One region of the Planococcus massiliensis genome, then DNA from elsewhere that is predicted to be linked to it. Evidence: a T-box and tRNA genes for the amino acid it is inferred to sense, from the RefSeq annotation. Region 1 holds a T-box; the other holds one or more tRNA genes.
What was found. A T-box is a leader RNA that pairs with one kind of tRNA and senses whether it is charged. The one in region 1 lies ahead of trpS (tryptophan--tRNA ligase), so its partner is inferred to be a tRNA-Trp.
Positions count from the first base shown of each region.

Region 2: it encodes a tRNA-Trp, which carries the amino acid that the T-box ahead of trpS (tryptophan--tRNA ligase) is inferred to sense. The anticodon was not compared.

Region 1 is NZ_CCXS01000001.1:1,187,502-1,193,947, forward strand. It holds gene opp4B (oligopeptide ABC transporter permease) at 92-1,057, shown strand; gene opp4C (oligopeptide ABC transporter permease) at 1,070-1,987, shown strand; gene BN1080_RS05705 (peptide ABC transporter substrate-binding protein) at 2,175-3,836, shown strand; gene trpS (tryptophan--tRNA ligase) at 4,060-5,052, opposite strand; T-box leader at 5,099-5,311, opposite strand; gene BN1080_RS05715 (DUF3899 domain-containing protein) at 5,356-5,697, opposite strand; gene BN1080_RS05720 (peptide ABC transporter substrate-binding protein) at 5,940-6,446, shown strand, end outside.
Region 2 is NZ_CCXS01000001.1:2,429,426-2,435,871, forward strand. It holds gene BN1080_RS12125 (inorganic phosphate transporter) at 1-933, opposite strand, end outside; gene BN1080_RS12130 (DUF47 domain-containing protein) at 949-1,566, opposite strand; tRNA gene BN1080_RS12135 (tRNA-Leu) at 2,017-2,100, opposite strand; tRNA gene BN1080_RS12140 (tRNA-Cys) at 2,110-2,183, opposite strand; tRNA gene BN1080_RS12145 (tRNA-Gly) at 2,192-2,266, opposite strand; tRNA gene BN1080_RS12150 (tRNA-Gln) at 2,272-2,343, opposite strand; tRNA gene BN1080_RS12155 (tRNA-His) at 2,353-2,428, opposite strand; tRNA gene BN1080_RS12160 (tRNA-His) at 2,472-2,547, opposite strand; tRNA gene BN1080_RS12165 (tRNA-Trp) at 2,568-2,641, opposite strand; tRNA gene BN1080_RS12170 (tRNA-Tyr) at 2,648-2,731, opposite strand; tRNA gene BN1080_RS12175 (tRNA-Thr) at 2,736-2,811, opposite strand; tRNA gene BN1080_RS12180 (tRNA-Phe) at 2,834-2,909, opposite strand; tRNA gene BN1080_RS12185 (tRNA-Asp) at 2,928-3,003, opposite strand; tRNA gene BN1080_RS12190 (tRNA-Met) at 3,007-3,083, opposite strand; tRNA gene BN1080_RS12195 (tRNA-Met) at 3,124-3,200, opposite strand; tRNA gene BN1080_RS12200 (tRNA-Val) at 3,275-3,350, opposite strand; tRNA gene BN1080_RS12205 (tRNA-Glu) at 3,361-3,435, opposite strand; tRNA gene BN1080_RS12210 (tRNA-Ser) at 3,469-3,558, opposite strand; tRNA gene BN1080_RS12215 (tRNA-Asn) at 3,566-3,640, opposite strand; rRNA gene rrf (5S ribosomal RNA) at 3,654-3,769, opposite strand; gene BN1080_RS12225 (nucleotidyltransferase-like protein) at 4,575-5,441, opposite strand; gene BN1080_RS12230 (YgzB family protein) at 5,624-5,977, shown strand; gene perR (peroxide-responsive transcriptional repressor PerR) at 6,070-6,446, opposite strand, start outside.

The DNA.
Region 1 (6,446 bases):
CTCTTATGCACGGTAAGGGATGTTTGATGGCAAACAATTCTTACCGTGCCCGGGAGCGCAGCTGAGAATATGACAGACAAGGAGAGTATATATGCTGAAATATACGATTAGAAGGTTGCTTGGAATGATACCTATGCTCATCCTGATATCCATTGTGGTATTTACTTTAGCGAAATTGATGCCGGGAGATTCCTTGAGCGGCGAAATCGATCCACTCAATACGAATCCGGAATACATAGCAGAAATGAGAGAAAAATTAGGGTATAACGAACCGCTTCCTGTTCAATATTTCGACTGGATTACCGGTTTTCTGCAAGGCGATTTCGGAAAATCAACGCGCTTTAAAGTTCCGGTAGCAGATGTGATTATCGAGAAAATCCCCAATACGCTGTTTCTTGGGGTCATGTCCTTGCTCATAACCTATATTCTTGCATTTCTAATGGGCATGTATTCAGGGCGTAAACCGTATACAATCGGAGACAATGCGATAGCTGGAGTGAATTATATCATGCTCGCAATTCCTTCCTTTGTCGCAGCTGTATTTGCTATATACTTTTTCTCCTTCCATTTAAATTGGTTCCCATTCGGAGGATCTGTCGATATTTTAGTAGAGGAAGGTACGCTCGACTACTGGTTCAGCCGGCTTCATCATGTATTGCTGCCTGCCTTAGTTTTAGGAGCAATGAGTACCGCTTCATATACCCAGTTCTTGCGCAATGATATTATTGAAAATTCCCGAAAAGATTTTGTGCGCACAGCGCGTGCAAAAGGGACGCCGCTCAAGAAAATTTACAATGTCCATATTTTAAGAAATTCTATTATTCCATTAGTTACCTTTTTAGGGTTTGATTTTGCTGCACTTATCGGCGGCGCCATCATTACTGAAACCATTTTCACATATCCGGGCATTGGCCAGCTTTTCCTTGATTCAGTTACCAGCAGGGATTATCCGACCTTAATGGCCTTAACAATGCTTTTGTCGTTCTTGACACTTGCTGGGAATTTAATCGCAGACATCTTATACGGAATCGTGGATCCACGAATCCGTCTGGACTAAGGAGGAGCAATTATGGCATCAACTACTACCATCTCACAGCAAAAGAAGCCGGAAAGAAGCTTGTCTCCCTGGCAGATTGCTAGAAAGAAATTTTTGCGGAATAAACTAGCTATGGCTAGCAGCATTTTCATCCTACTGGTCACCATCATGTCTTTATCTGCACCATTCGTAGCGAATTTTTTATCGCCGCTCCCAGATGTTACAAAAGTAAATATTGGATCGATGAACATTCAGCCGAACGGGGAGCATTTGCTTGGAACCGATAAGAGCGGGAGGGATGTCCTGACAAGATTATTTTACGGGGGGCGCATTTCCTTATTGGTCGGTTTTAGCGCGACTCTGATCGTAGTGACTCTAGGAACGCTCGTCGGTTCAATTGCCGGATTTTTCGGCGGCATGGTAGACAATATCCTGATGCGTTTTACGGATTTCGTTTTGAACTTCCCATTTTTGGTATTTGTTATCGTTTTAAATACGATTTTGTATGGCATAGTAGACGGCCTATGGGTGCTGATTTTAGTGATTGGCGTCTTGAGCTGGGGCGGGGTTGCGCGGCTGGTGCGAAGCAAAGTTCTCGCTGAGAAGGAGAATGAATACATTTTGGCGGCGTTGTCCATCGGCTGTTCGCCGTGGAAAGTCATCCGGAAGCACTTGCTGCCGAACGTCATGTCGACAATCATTGTGCAGGCCACTTTGATCTTTGCCAGCATGATTGTTGCGGAAGCCGCATTGAGCTATTTAGGATTCGGGGTTCCGCAAGCCACCCCAAGTTGGGGCAACATGCTGTCCTCGGCAAATGAACCTGACGTATTGCAAGGCAAACCCTGGATTTGGATGCCGCCGGCTTTCATTATCACATTGACGATTCTATCCATCAATTTTATCGGTGAAGGATTGAAAGATGCACTTAACCCCAAATCACTTCGTTAAAAGCAAGAGCCGCCTCCAATGCGGCTCTTTTTTATAGAATAAAAAGCGATAAGTCAAAATATTAATATTTATCAAAATAAAGTGCAAAAGTATAATAGAAGAGTTATAATTAAAAAAATCAATCTTTTCGGAAAAATAAGGAGGCATTCCCGTGTTCACCAAGAAAAGACCGATCTTACTTATTTTCATGCTGGTGATAAGTGGGTTTTTAGCAGCTTGTGGCGGCAATGGAGGAAGCGATGAGGGCAGCCGGAATAATGAAGGCGGTACGGGCGGAGGAACAGGAGAACCTGATGCGGAACAAGTATTGAATTTAATTGAAAGCGCTGAAATTCCAACAATGGATTCGGCTTTAGCGGAAGACGCAGTAGCCTTCAATATCTTGAACAATGTCAATGAAGGATTGTTTCGGTTGAATCAGGAAAATATGGCTGAACCGGCTCTCGCTGAAAGCGAACCTGAAATCAGCGAAGATGGTTTGACGTATACCTTTACTTTGCGTGAGGCTAATTGGTCTGATGGAACACCAGTTACTGCAAATGACTTTGTATTTGCTTGGCAACGGGCGATCGACCCCGCAACCGGCTCACCATACGGGCCTTATATGATGGCAGGAACCATCAAAAATGCAGAAGCGATTGCAGCTGGTGAAATGGACAAAGCCGAACTGGGAGTAGAAGCGACTGATGATAAAACGTTAGTTGTAACCCTTGAACGTCCGGTGCCATACTTTATGTCATTGATGGCATTTGGCACTTTCTATCCTCAGAACGAAGCTTTTGTAACGGATAAGGGAGATGCATATGCGTCCAACTCCGATAATGTGCTGTACAACGGACCGTTTATGCTGACGAACTGGGACGGAACGGGGCTAACCTGGTCAATGGAAAAGAATCCGGAATATTGGGATGCAGAGACGGTTCAGCTTCAAACCATCAATGTGGACGTGATTAAAGAACCGAGCACAGCTGTAAATCTCTATACATCCGGAGAAAAAGACCGGGCTGGATTGTCAGGAGAATTCGCAATGCAATATGCAGAAGATCCGGAAGTTGTGACGGAACTCGAACCAAGCATCTTCTACTTGAAATTTAATCAGAAACGGAATGGGGAAGAGACGCCGCTCGCCAATGAAAACATCCGAAGAGCCATATCGATGGCTTTCAATAAGCAGGATTTAGTGGATGTCGTGCTGGCTAACGGATCCTTGCCTGCGAACTATCTTGTACCGACAGAATTTACGTTCAATGAAAATAACGAAGATTTCCGAGACATCAACGGAGACATGAATGAATTCAATGCAGAAGAGGCGAAGCAATATTGGGAAACCGGATTGCAAGAACTCGGTGTCAGTGAAGTGACCTTGGATTATTTAGGAGACGACACCGAGACGTCAAAAAAATTAAACGAATACATGAAAGCCCAGCTTGAAGAAAATCTTGAAGGCTTAACGATTGAAATTAATACCGTCCCGTTCAGTGTTCGCCTAGAACGGGATGAAGCACAAGATTACGATATTCAAAATTCCGGTTGGGGTCCGGACTATCAAGATCCGATGACATTCATCGACTTGTTCGTAACCGATTCCCCTCAAAACAAAATGTCCTATTCAAATCCTGAGTTTGATGAGTTGGTCAATGCAGCCAAAGGAGAGCTGGCTCAAGACCTTGAAGGACGCTGGGAAGCAATGGCGCAAGCTGAACAGATTCTGATAGAAGAAGATGCGGCAATCGCACCGATCTATCAGCGCGGCCGGATGTCCTTGCAGAAACCGTATGTCAACGACATCATCTCGCATCCGTTTGGAGGAGACTACAGCTATAAATGGGCGTACATCTCTGGGAAATAAGAAAAGCGGAAGCGGCCCGTCAGCCCCGAAAGGCATAAGGCGCTTCACGCAGGAAATCCTGATTTCCGTAGCGAAGGGACTTATGATCCCGAGGGGCTGGCCGCTGGAGTCTGGACAATAAGAAAAGCGGAAGCGGCCCGTCAGCCCCGAAAGGCATAAGGCGCTTCACGCAGGAAATCCTGAAAAAATGAAAGAGGCTGCAAAATGCAGCCTCTTTCATTCTTTATTTGCGCTTGCGGCCTAAGCCCATCGCATTTTCCATTTTCTTTAATGTCTTATTGGCTAAGAAATTCGCTTTTTCGGCGCCTTCGTCCAAAATGCGGTCCAATTCTTCCGAGTCCAATAATTCTTTATAGCGTTCTTGGATAGGAGCCAAGTGAGCAGTTACGGCTGACGCGACGGAAGCTTTGAAGTCGCCATAGCCGACGCCTTCATATTTAGCAACAAGCGAATCGATGCTTGCATCCGTAAGTGCGGCTTCAATCGTCAAGAGGTTTGAAATCCCTGGTTTGTTTGTTGGATCGTATTTGACGATCCCTTCCGAATCCGTCACAGCTGATTTGATTTTCTTTTCAATCGTTTTTAAATCGTCCAATAACGTGACGATAGATTTTTTATTGGCATCCGACTTGCTCATTTTTTTAGTAGGATCTTGCAGCGACATGATGCGCGCGCCGTTTTTCGGAACGCGGATTTCCGGAATGGTCAAAACATCGTTGTATTTTTTGTTGAACCGTTCTGCTAAATCGCGCGTCAGTTCAATATGCTGCTTCTGATCATCGCCAACAGGCACAACATCTGTTTGGTAGAGCAGTATATCAGCAGCCATTAGCGGAGGATAAGTCAATAATCCAGCAGACACAGAAGCGGTCTTCGCTGATTTATCTTTATATTGGGTCATGCGCTCCAATTCGCCAATAGTAGAGACGCATTGCATCATCCATCCGGCTTGGGCATGTGCGGGAACTTCAGATTGGATAAATAGGGTGACTTTCTCGGGATCGATCCCGACAGCCAAGTAAAGAGCTGCAAGAGCCTTAATATTTTTTCTGAGTTCTAACCGTTCTTGCGGCATGGTGATGGCGTGTTGGTCGACAATGCAAAAAATGCAGTCAAATTCATCTTGCAGATCAGTAAATTGTTTAAACGCACCGATGTAATTTCCTAGTGTGACTGTACCGGTAGGCTGAACGCCTGAAAAGATTTTTTTCTTCATTTCTTTTCCTCCTCCTAATAAAAAAACACAGCACACATCCCTGTAAAAAAGGGACGAATGATGTGTTTTTCCGCGGTACCACCCTAGTTGCCGTATTTGGCCACTCTTCTTCATAACGTGAAGATCACGGAAACAGCTACTGTTACTTCACTGTTTCAGCTCAAAAGTCCATTCAATGCAGCTCTCTGCCTGTTTCCACCGACCACAGGCTCTCTATATAGAAGAAACTGCATTTACTCTTCTTTCTCATCGCTCAATGTTTATTTTCTAAGTATAATACAAAAAACTTTTTTTGTGCAACGGTTAAAGTTCATAAATCAATAAGGAAATCGCCATAAAAAGCAATGTCACGCCGCCGATGATCAATAGTGGTGTAGCCGACAGCGAGAAAATTTCGGAAGGGGCCCGCATTTCATCATCTTCGAGAGTGGATCTGACTTTGAAGAATTTCCGCATACTGAGTGTAAAGATATCGAAAACTCCTGTCCTGATGACAAACACCCATAAACCGATAAAAACCAGGACCCCTCCAAAAATAAACGAATTATTTATATAAGAAAGCAGGGAGAAAGGCTCGCTTCGAATGAGCATGGTCAGTAAAATTAGCACCTGCACAACAATGACACTTATCACCAATTTTTTCATTTTTGCACCTCAATTCTTATTAATTGTAGAAGAACTTGAAAAAAAAATCAAAAAAATAATGAAAATAATTCCACCTCGAAAATGCTGATAACTTCAATAATCACGGCTTTTTGTGTAATAATGTTGAAACACAATTGTTACAAAAGTGTAAATACTTTTAAAAAAAGTACTGTACAAGAAAAAAAGATTATGTATAATAAACAGTGTACCAATTTTTCAGAAAATTTAAGGGGGTCACCTAAGTGAAGAACAGCAAGTTATTTTGGCTACTTAGCCTTGTTTTAGTTCTTAGCGCTTTCCTAGCTGCATGTGGCGGCGGGGATGACGATAAAGCTGAAACACCAGAGACAGACGGCGACGATAAAGCAGCCGGAGAAGAACCAGCAGGAGAACCAGATGCTGAACAAGTACTTAACTTGATGGAAGGTGCAGAAATCCCAACAATGGATTCATCATTGGCTGAGGATGCCGTTGCTTTCAACATCATGAACAACGTTAACGAAGGTTTATTCCGTTTAAACCAAGAAAACGTTGCTGAACCTGCTCTTGCAGAAGCTGAACCAGAAGTCAGCGAAGATGGATTAACTTACACTTTCAAATTACGTGATGCTAAATGGTCTAACGGCGAACCAGTAACTGCTAACGATTTCGTATTCTCTTGGCAGCGTGCGATCGATCCTGCGACTGGATCACCTTACGGCCCATACATGATGGCTGGTACGATTAAAAACGCTGAAGCAATTGCTGCA
Region 2 (6,446 bases), 1.2 Mb from region 1:
GAGCCACGTGATCAACATTGTTTTCGCGGTCCCCCACTTGACGCCTTTTAATCGATGAGATGCCCCTACCCCCATAATGGATGAAGAAATGACATGCGTCGTACTAACCGGCAAATGGATGAACGTGGCACCGAAGATAACAGCTGCACCGGTCAGGTCAGCAGCTACTCCATTGACAGGGCGGATTTTCATAATCTTGCCTCCGACGGTTTTAATGATTCTCCAGCCGCCGATAGACGTTCCCAAAGCCATAGCTGTTGCACATGTCGCTTGAACCCAGAACTGAACATCATCTGACGTTTGATAATTGTTGACAATCAACGCCATTGTGATGATCCCCATTGCTTTTTGGGCATCGTTTGTACCATGTGAAAAAGATTGTAAAGCAGCTGTCGCAATTTGGATCAAACGAAAATTTCGATTCGTTTTAGTTAAATTGTTATTCTTAAATACAATTTTGAAAATGCTGTAAACCAAATACCCCACAGCAAATGCGAGGATCGGCGATAAAATCAGCGCTTGGATAATGGTAAGGAATCCCCCATAATTCAAGGCAGAGAATCCGGCAGCAGCAATCGCAGCCCCAGCAATTGAACCAATCAGTGCATGCGAGGAACTGCTCGGAATGCCATAGTACCAAGTAATCAAGTTCCATACAATCGCCGCGATTAAAGCAGCTAAGATCACAACTGTTCCATTCGTTAACGTGAATGGATCAACAATGTCTTTTGTAATGGTTTTCGCAACACCTGTAAAAGCCAGCGCCCCTACGAAATTCATGGCAGCAGCCAGCATGATTGCGTGGCGCGGTTTTAAAGCTTTTGTGGAAACCGCTGTAGCGATTGAGTTGGCCGTATCATGAAAGCCGTTGATAAAATCGAATATTACAGCAAATACAACAATTAAAACTGTTAATAGCAGAACCATATCCATCGGTCATCTTGCTCCTTAAGCGTTTTTCATAATAATAGATTCGAAGGTATTCGCAACCTTTTGGCAGTGGTCTGCAATTTCTTCAAGTTCTTCATAGATCTCTTTATATTGAATGATGCGGATCGGATCTTTTTCCGTTTGGAACAGATGTTTGATCGCATGGCGTCTCGTCACATCGCATTGAGATTCGTAATCTTTGATTTTAATGGCATGCTCTCGCATAGCGGGCAATTTTTTAGTAGACATTAAATCCACAGCTGTTTCAATTTCAATCGTGCTCATTCGAATTGCTTCTACGAACTCCAGCATAAATTCATCCGCATTTACGATTGAATACATTTCAAACATAGAGGCAGTATGGTCAAGGCCGTCCAGCACATCATCCATCGTCATCGCAAGAGCTAGAATGTCCTCGCGTTCAATGGGCGTTATAAACGCTTGGTTCAGATCCTGGATTACTGTATGCACATAATTATCGCCTTTTGTTTCATAATCTTTCATCGTATTGGAGAAAATCTTCAAATCGCTGATTTCTCTTAATTTGTAGTCAGCAAAATAAGCTGCACTCTCTTTTAAATTTGAAGCAATATCCCCTAGTAGAACTGCAAACTTATCTTTTTTCTTGAAAGCCATTTTCTTACCTCCGCTAATTTCTAAAATAAAATCAAAGCTAGATTATAATAGCTTATTTTAACCCGTTTTAATACAACTTTAAAACCAAATTTACAAAGCCTTAATAAAACAAAAAGTTATGAATTCAACGATTATTCTATTCGATTTTCTTTAATCTCCATTTCTGTAATAACGTAACAGCTGCTGATCTCCACTCGCCATTTAACTTACTCTTCATCTAAGAGAATTTCGCAAATTAGCTAGTTTAGTATAAATCATTCTATAGAAATTAGAAAGACTTTTATCTTCAATACTCGGGTTCCCGCCTTCACATTAACCGGTTGGAATTCTGCTCAAACATTACGCAAAGCATTTCTTCCTTCCCATGAAGGCAGATTGAAAACAAAAAAAGCCTTCACCATCCGAAGATGCTGAAGGCTTTTTGAAAGGACAGGCAGGTCCTTTCCATGATACCGGCGGTCGGGGTCGAACCGACACTCCCGTGAAGGAACGGGATTTTGAGTCCCGCGCGTCTGCCAATTCCGCCACGCCGGCATAATATAATGGAGGCGGCAACCGGACTCGAACCGGTGATAAGGGTGTTGCAGACCCATGCCTTACCACTTGGCTATGCCGCCAAAAATGTTGGAGCGGAAGACGGGGGTCGAACCCGCGACCTCCACCTTGGCAAGGTGGCGTTCTACCACTGAACTACTTCCGCAAAAGCTGGGGTACCTGGATTCGAACCAGGGCATGACGGGATCAAAACCCGTTGCCTTACCGCTTGGCTATACCCCAATAATAAGATGGGGCGGACGAGGGGAATTGAACCCCCGAATGCCGGAATCACAATCCGGTGCGTTAACCACTTCGCCACGACCGCCACTTTACTATTTTTATAAGTGCATTTAATTGAAATTAAAACATGGGGCGGACGAGGGGAATTGAACCCCCGAGTGCCGGAATCACAATCCGGTGCGTTAACCACTTCGCCACGACCGCCATCATATAATTTAAAAAATTGGCAGGGGCAGTAGGAATCGAACCCACATCGGAGGTTTTGGAGACCTCTGTTCTACCGTTAAACTATGCCCCTAAAAACTGGTGGTGGGGGGCAGATTCGAACTGCCGAACCCGAAGGAGCGGATTTACAGTCCGCCGCGTTTAGCCACTTCGCTACCCCACCAAAATGGTGCCGGAGAAAGGACTTGAACCCTCAACCTACTGATTACAAGTCAGTTGCTCTACCAGTTGAGCTACTCCGGCATGGAGATAAAAAATAAAAATATGGTGGGTCAGGACGGAATCGAACCGCCGACACTTAGAGCTTCAATCTAATGCTCTACCAACTGAGCTACTGACCCACATTTGAAAGATAAAAATGGCGGTCCCGACCGGGATCGAACCGGCGATCTCCTGCGTGACAGGCAGGCATGTTAACCGCTACACCACGGGACCATTTGGTTGCGGGGGCAGGATTTGAACCTGCGACCTCCGGGTTATGAGCCCGACGAGCTACCGAACTGCTCTACCCCGCGTGACAGGCAGGCATGTTAACCGCTACACCACGGGACCATTTGGTTGCGGGGGCAGGATTTGAACCTGCGACCTCCGGGTTATGAGCCCGACGAGCTACCGAACTGCTCTACCCCGCGATAATAATAGTTGAGTTTATTTCCTATATTATAGAAGAAACTCATATTTACAAGTTTTGCTTATGTATTGTAAATGGTGGAGGATGACGGGATCGAACCGCCGACCCTCTGCTTGTAAGGCAGATGCTCTCCCAGCTGAGCTAATCCTCCAGTTATATAATGGTGACCCCTACGGGATTCGAACCCGTGTTACCGCCGTGAAAGGGCGGTGTCTTAACCGCTTGACCAAGGGGCCATTGATTTGTAGTCTTCGTTTGGATAATGCTACTGGCGGAGAGCAAGGGATTCGAACCCTTGAGACGGTTGCCCGCCTACATGATTTCCAATCATGCTCCTTCGGCCACTCGGACAGCTCTCCAAAAGAATGGCTCCGAAGGTAGGATTCGAACCTACGACCATCGCATTAACAGTGCGGTGCTCTACCACTGAGCTACTTCGGAATAATATGGATCAGCCTGGCAACGTCCTACTCTCACAGGGGGAGCCCCCCAACTACCATCGGCGCAAAAGAGCTTAACTTCCGTGTTCGGGATGGGAACGGGTGTGGCCTCTTTGCCATTACTACCAGACTAATATTTATTTTGAAAGACAAGTTTTATTATACCAATTCTGACCGGTATTTCAAGCTTTTTTTGAAAAAACTTTTGCCTTATTCTTTCAAAACTGGATAGGCGACATTGAAACAGGTGAAACCGTTGGTTTCCGTAAACAAAGTTGGTTAAGTCCTCGATCGATTAGTATTCGTCAGCTGCACGTGTCGCCACGCTTCCACCTCGAACCTATCTACCTCATCGTCTTTGAGGGATCTGCAGGGCAGGTTGCCCACGTGTTACTCACCCGTCCGCCGCTAAACTGGAAGGAGCAAGCTCCCCCAGTTCCGCTCGACTTGCATGTATTAGGCACGCCGCCAGCGTTCGTCCTGAGCCAGGATCAAACTCTCCATTATAGAGTAGTGTTGATTGCTCAATACTGCTGGCGCATCGCCGCCTCCGAAAAGGCGCGCGATTCGCTTCGATCTGGCTGAGCCTGATCAGTAATTTATTGACGTTTTGCTGTTCAGTTTTCAAGGTTCATGTTTTGCCGTCCTGTAAAAGCGACTTCTCTAATTTATCATCGCTTCTCAAAAGAGTCAAGCACTTTATCACAATAATTATTTTCTCGTGAAATCGTTTATCTCTTAGCGACGTGTATTATCATAATATGGATCACGCTTCTTTGTCAACAGATTCTGCGAAAAAAATATGATTACTTATCTTCCCTTGCCTTAGCAGGATTCTTAAATCATTTCCCTTCTATATATGCTTCAATTTCAATAAAAAAACGAACCGATTTTACTTATTGAAACGATCGGCTCGTCGTGAACTTATTCTCTAATTAACTTTTCACATAATAATATCTATGGAAGATTCCATCACTTTTCGTATTAACACTTTTTACGAAAATTAATTCTTTGTCGACCAGGTATTCGATAAATACTTCTAAATCTGAAGAATAATTCCGAAGCTCTTCTTGTTCATGAAGCTCCTGGATCGTCCATTGGTCTTTGCCTGCCATGATCTCTTGAATATGACGAGCTCCGTCATTCGTACGAGAATGAATATAAAATTCACTGGCCAAAAATAAAAGCTCCAATCTTTTCTCAATGGATTCATCGCTCGTTACCAATTCTTCATAAAGTTTGTAAATGGCCGGCTCCATTTGTTTCACTTGAGTCCAAACGGTCACTTCGGGCGGCAAACCATTTTCCAGTACAGCTAATCGGGCTAAATGATGCAACGATTCTACAATATGGTGATAGGCATCCAAATAATTTCTTTCTTCGAAGAATACTTTCCCTTCCAAGTATCGGCGGATTAACTTGGCAAACTCCATCCCCATTTTGATCTTTCGTCCGTAGAAAGGAAAATCTTTCAACTCCCGTTTCAGCTTTTCCATAAATTCGTTGCGGTCGTAAATAATCTTCCCGTGAAATAGCCAGTCCACAATTTTTCGGTTCGTTCCTAGCAAAAGCCATTTATGCAATTGTTTTTCCGTGATAATGTGCATGGCTGCCTTTTTATCAAGATACGTATAATGTTTAGTGAAGACCGAAGTTTCATTCTCTTTTGTAATGATTAAAAGAATCGTATCAAATGTATCCGTAATCGGGCTTACCTTTTCTCTTTTTTCGACCACTATAACTCCCAACGTACTTTCCTGGCTGGCACGCTCTTGGTAAATCGGTCTAAGAATCTGCTCCATTGAATTCCACTCCTTGCATTCTATCGGACATGCAGTTATGTCAGCCCGCTTATTTCGCCACACACCGGCTCTTGTATTCTTTATTTCGACATATTTCTTTTAGATTCCTGCCTCTATGAATCATTATCACTTTTTCGATGCATTTATGATATAGTATGATGGATGCAAGGAGGAAATAAATAATGAAACCTTATAAAAATAAAATCAATCGCATTCGGACTTTTGCCCTGTCGCTGATCTTCATCGGCATTGTCATTATGTACGTCGGCATCTATTTTAGAAGCCACCCGGTTGTGATGGTGATCTTCATGCTGCTCGGCCTTATTGCCATCGTCGGAAGTACAGCTGTTTACGCATGGATCGGATTGCTCTCCATGAAAACCGTTCCCGTTGAATGCCCGAATTGCGGAAGACATACAAAAATGCTTGGCCGTGTAGACATGTGCATGCACTGCCGCGAACCTTTGACTATGGATCCTGCTCTTGAAGGAAAAGAGTTCGATGTCAATTACAATAAGAAAAATTCTAAATTATAATCATTGCCAATCGTTGGAGCTCCTAAATGCTCCAGCGATTTTTTTCTGCAAATCGGCATAAGAAAAACGAGCATGCAGAACATGCTCGTCAATTATTGGGCTTTTGCAGTTTTTTCAGAGCATTCCTGGCATGTTCCGTAAATTTCAAGACGGTGATAATCCACTTGGAATCCGGTAACATGCGAAGCAAGATGCTCCACTTCATCCAGTCCTGGGTAATGGAAATCTACGATTTTCCCGCAATCATTGCAGATCATATGATAGTGGTCGTTGGTCACAAAATCGAAGCGGCTGGAAGAATCGCCATACGTCAATTCTTTTACCAATCCCGCTTTTCTGAACACCCGTAAATTATTATAAACTGTTGCAACGCTCATATTTGGAAAAGTTTTCTCAAGCGCGCGATAAATGTCATCCGCTGTTGGGTGCATTGTAGAATGAATCATATACTCCAAAATCGCATGGCGTT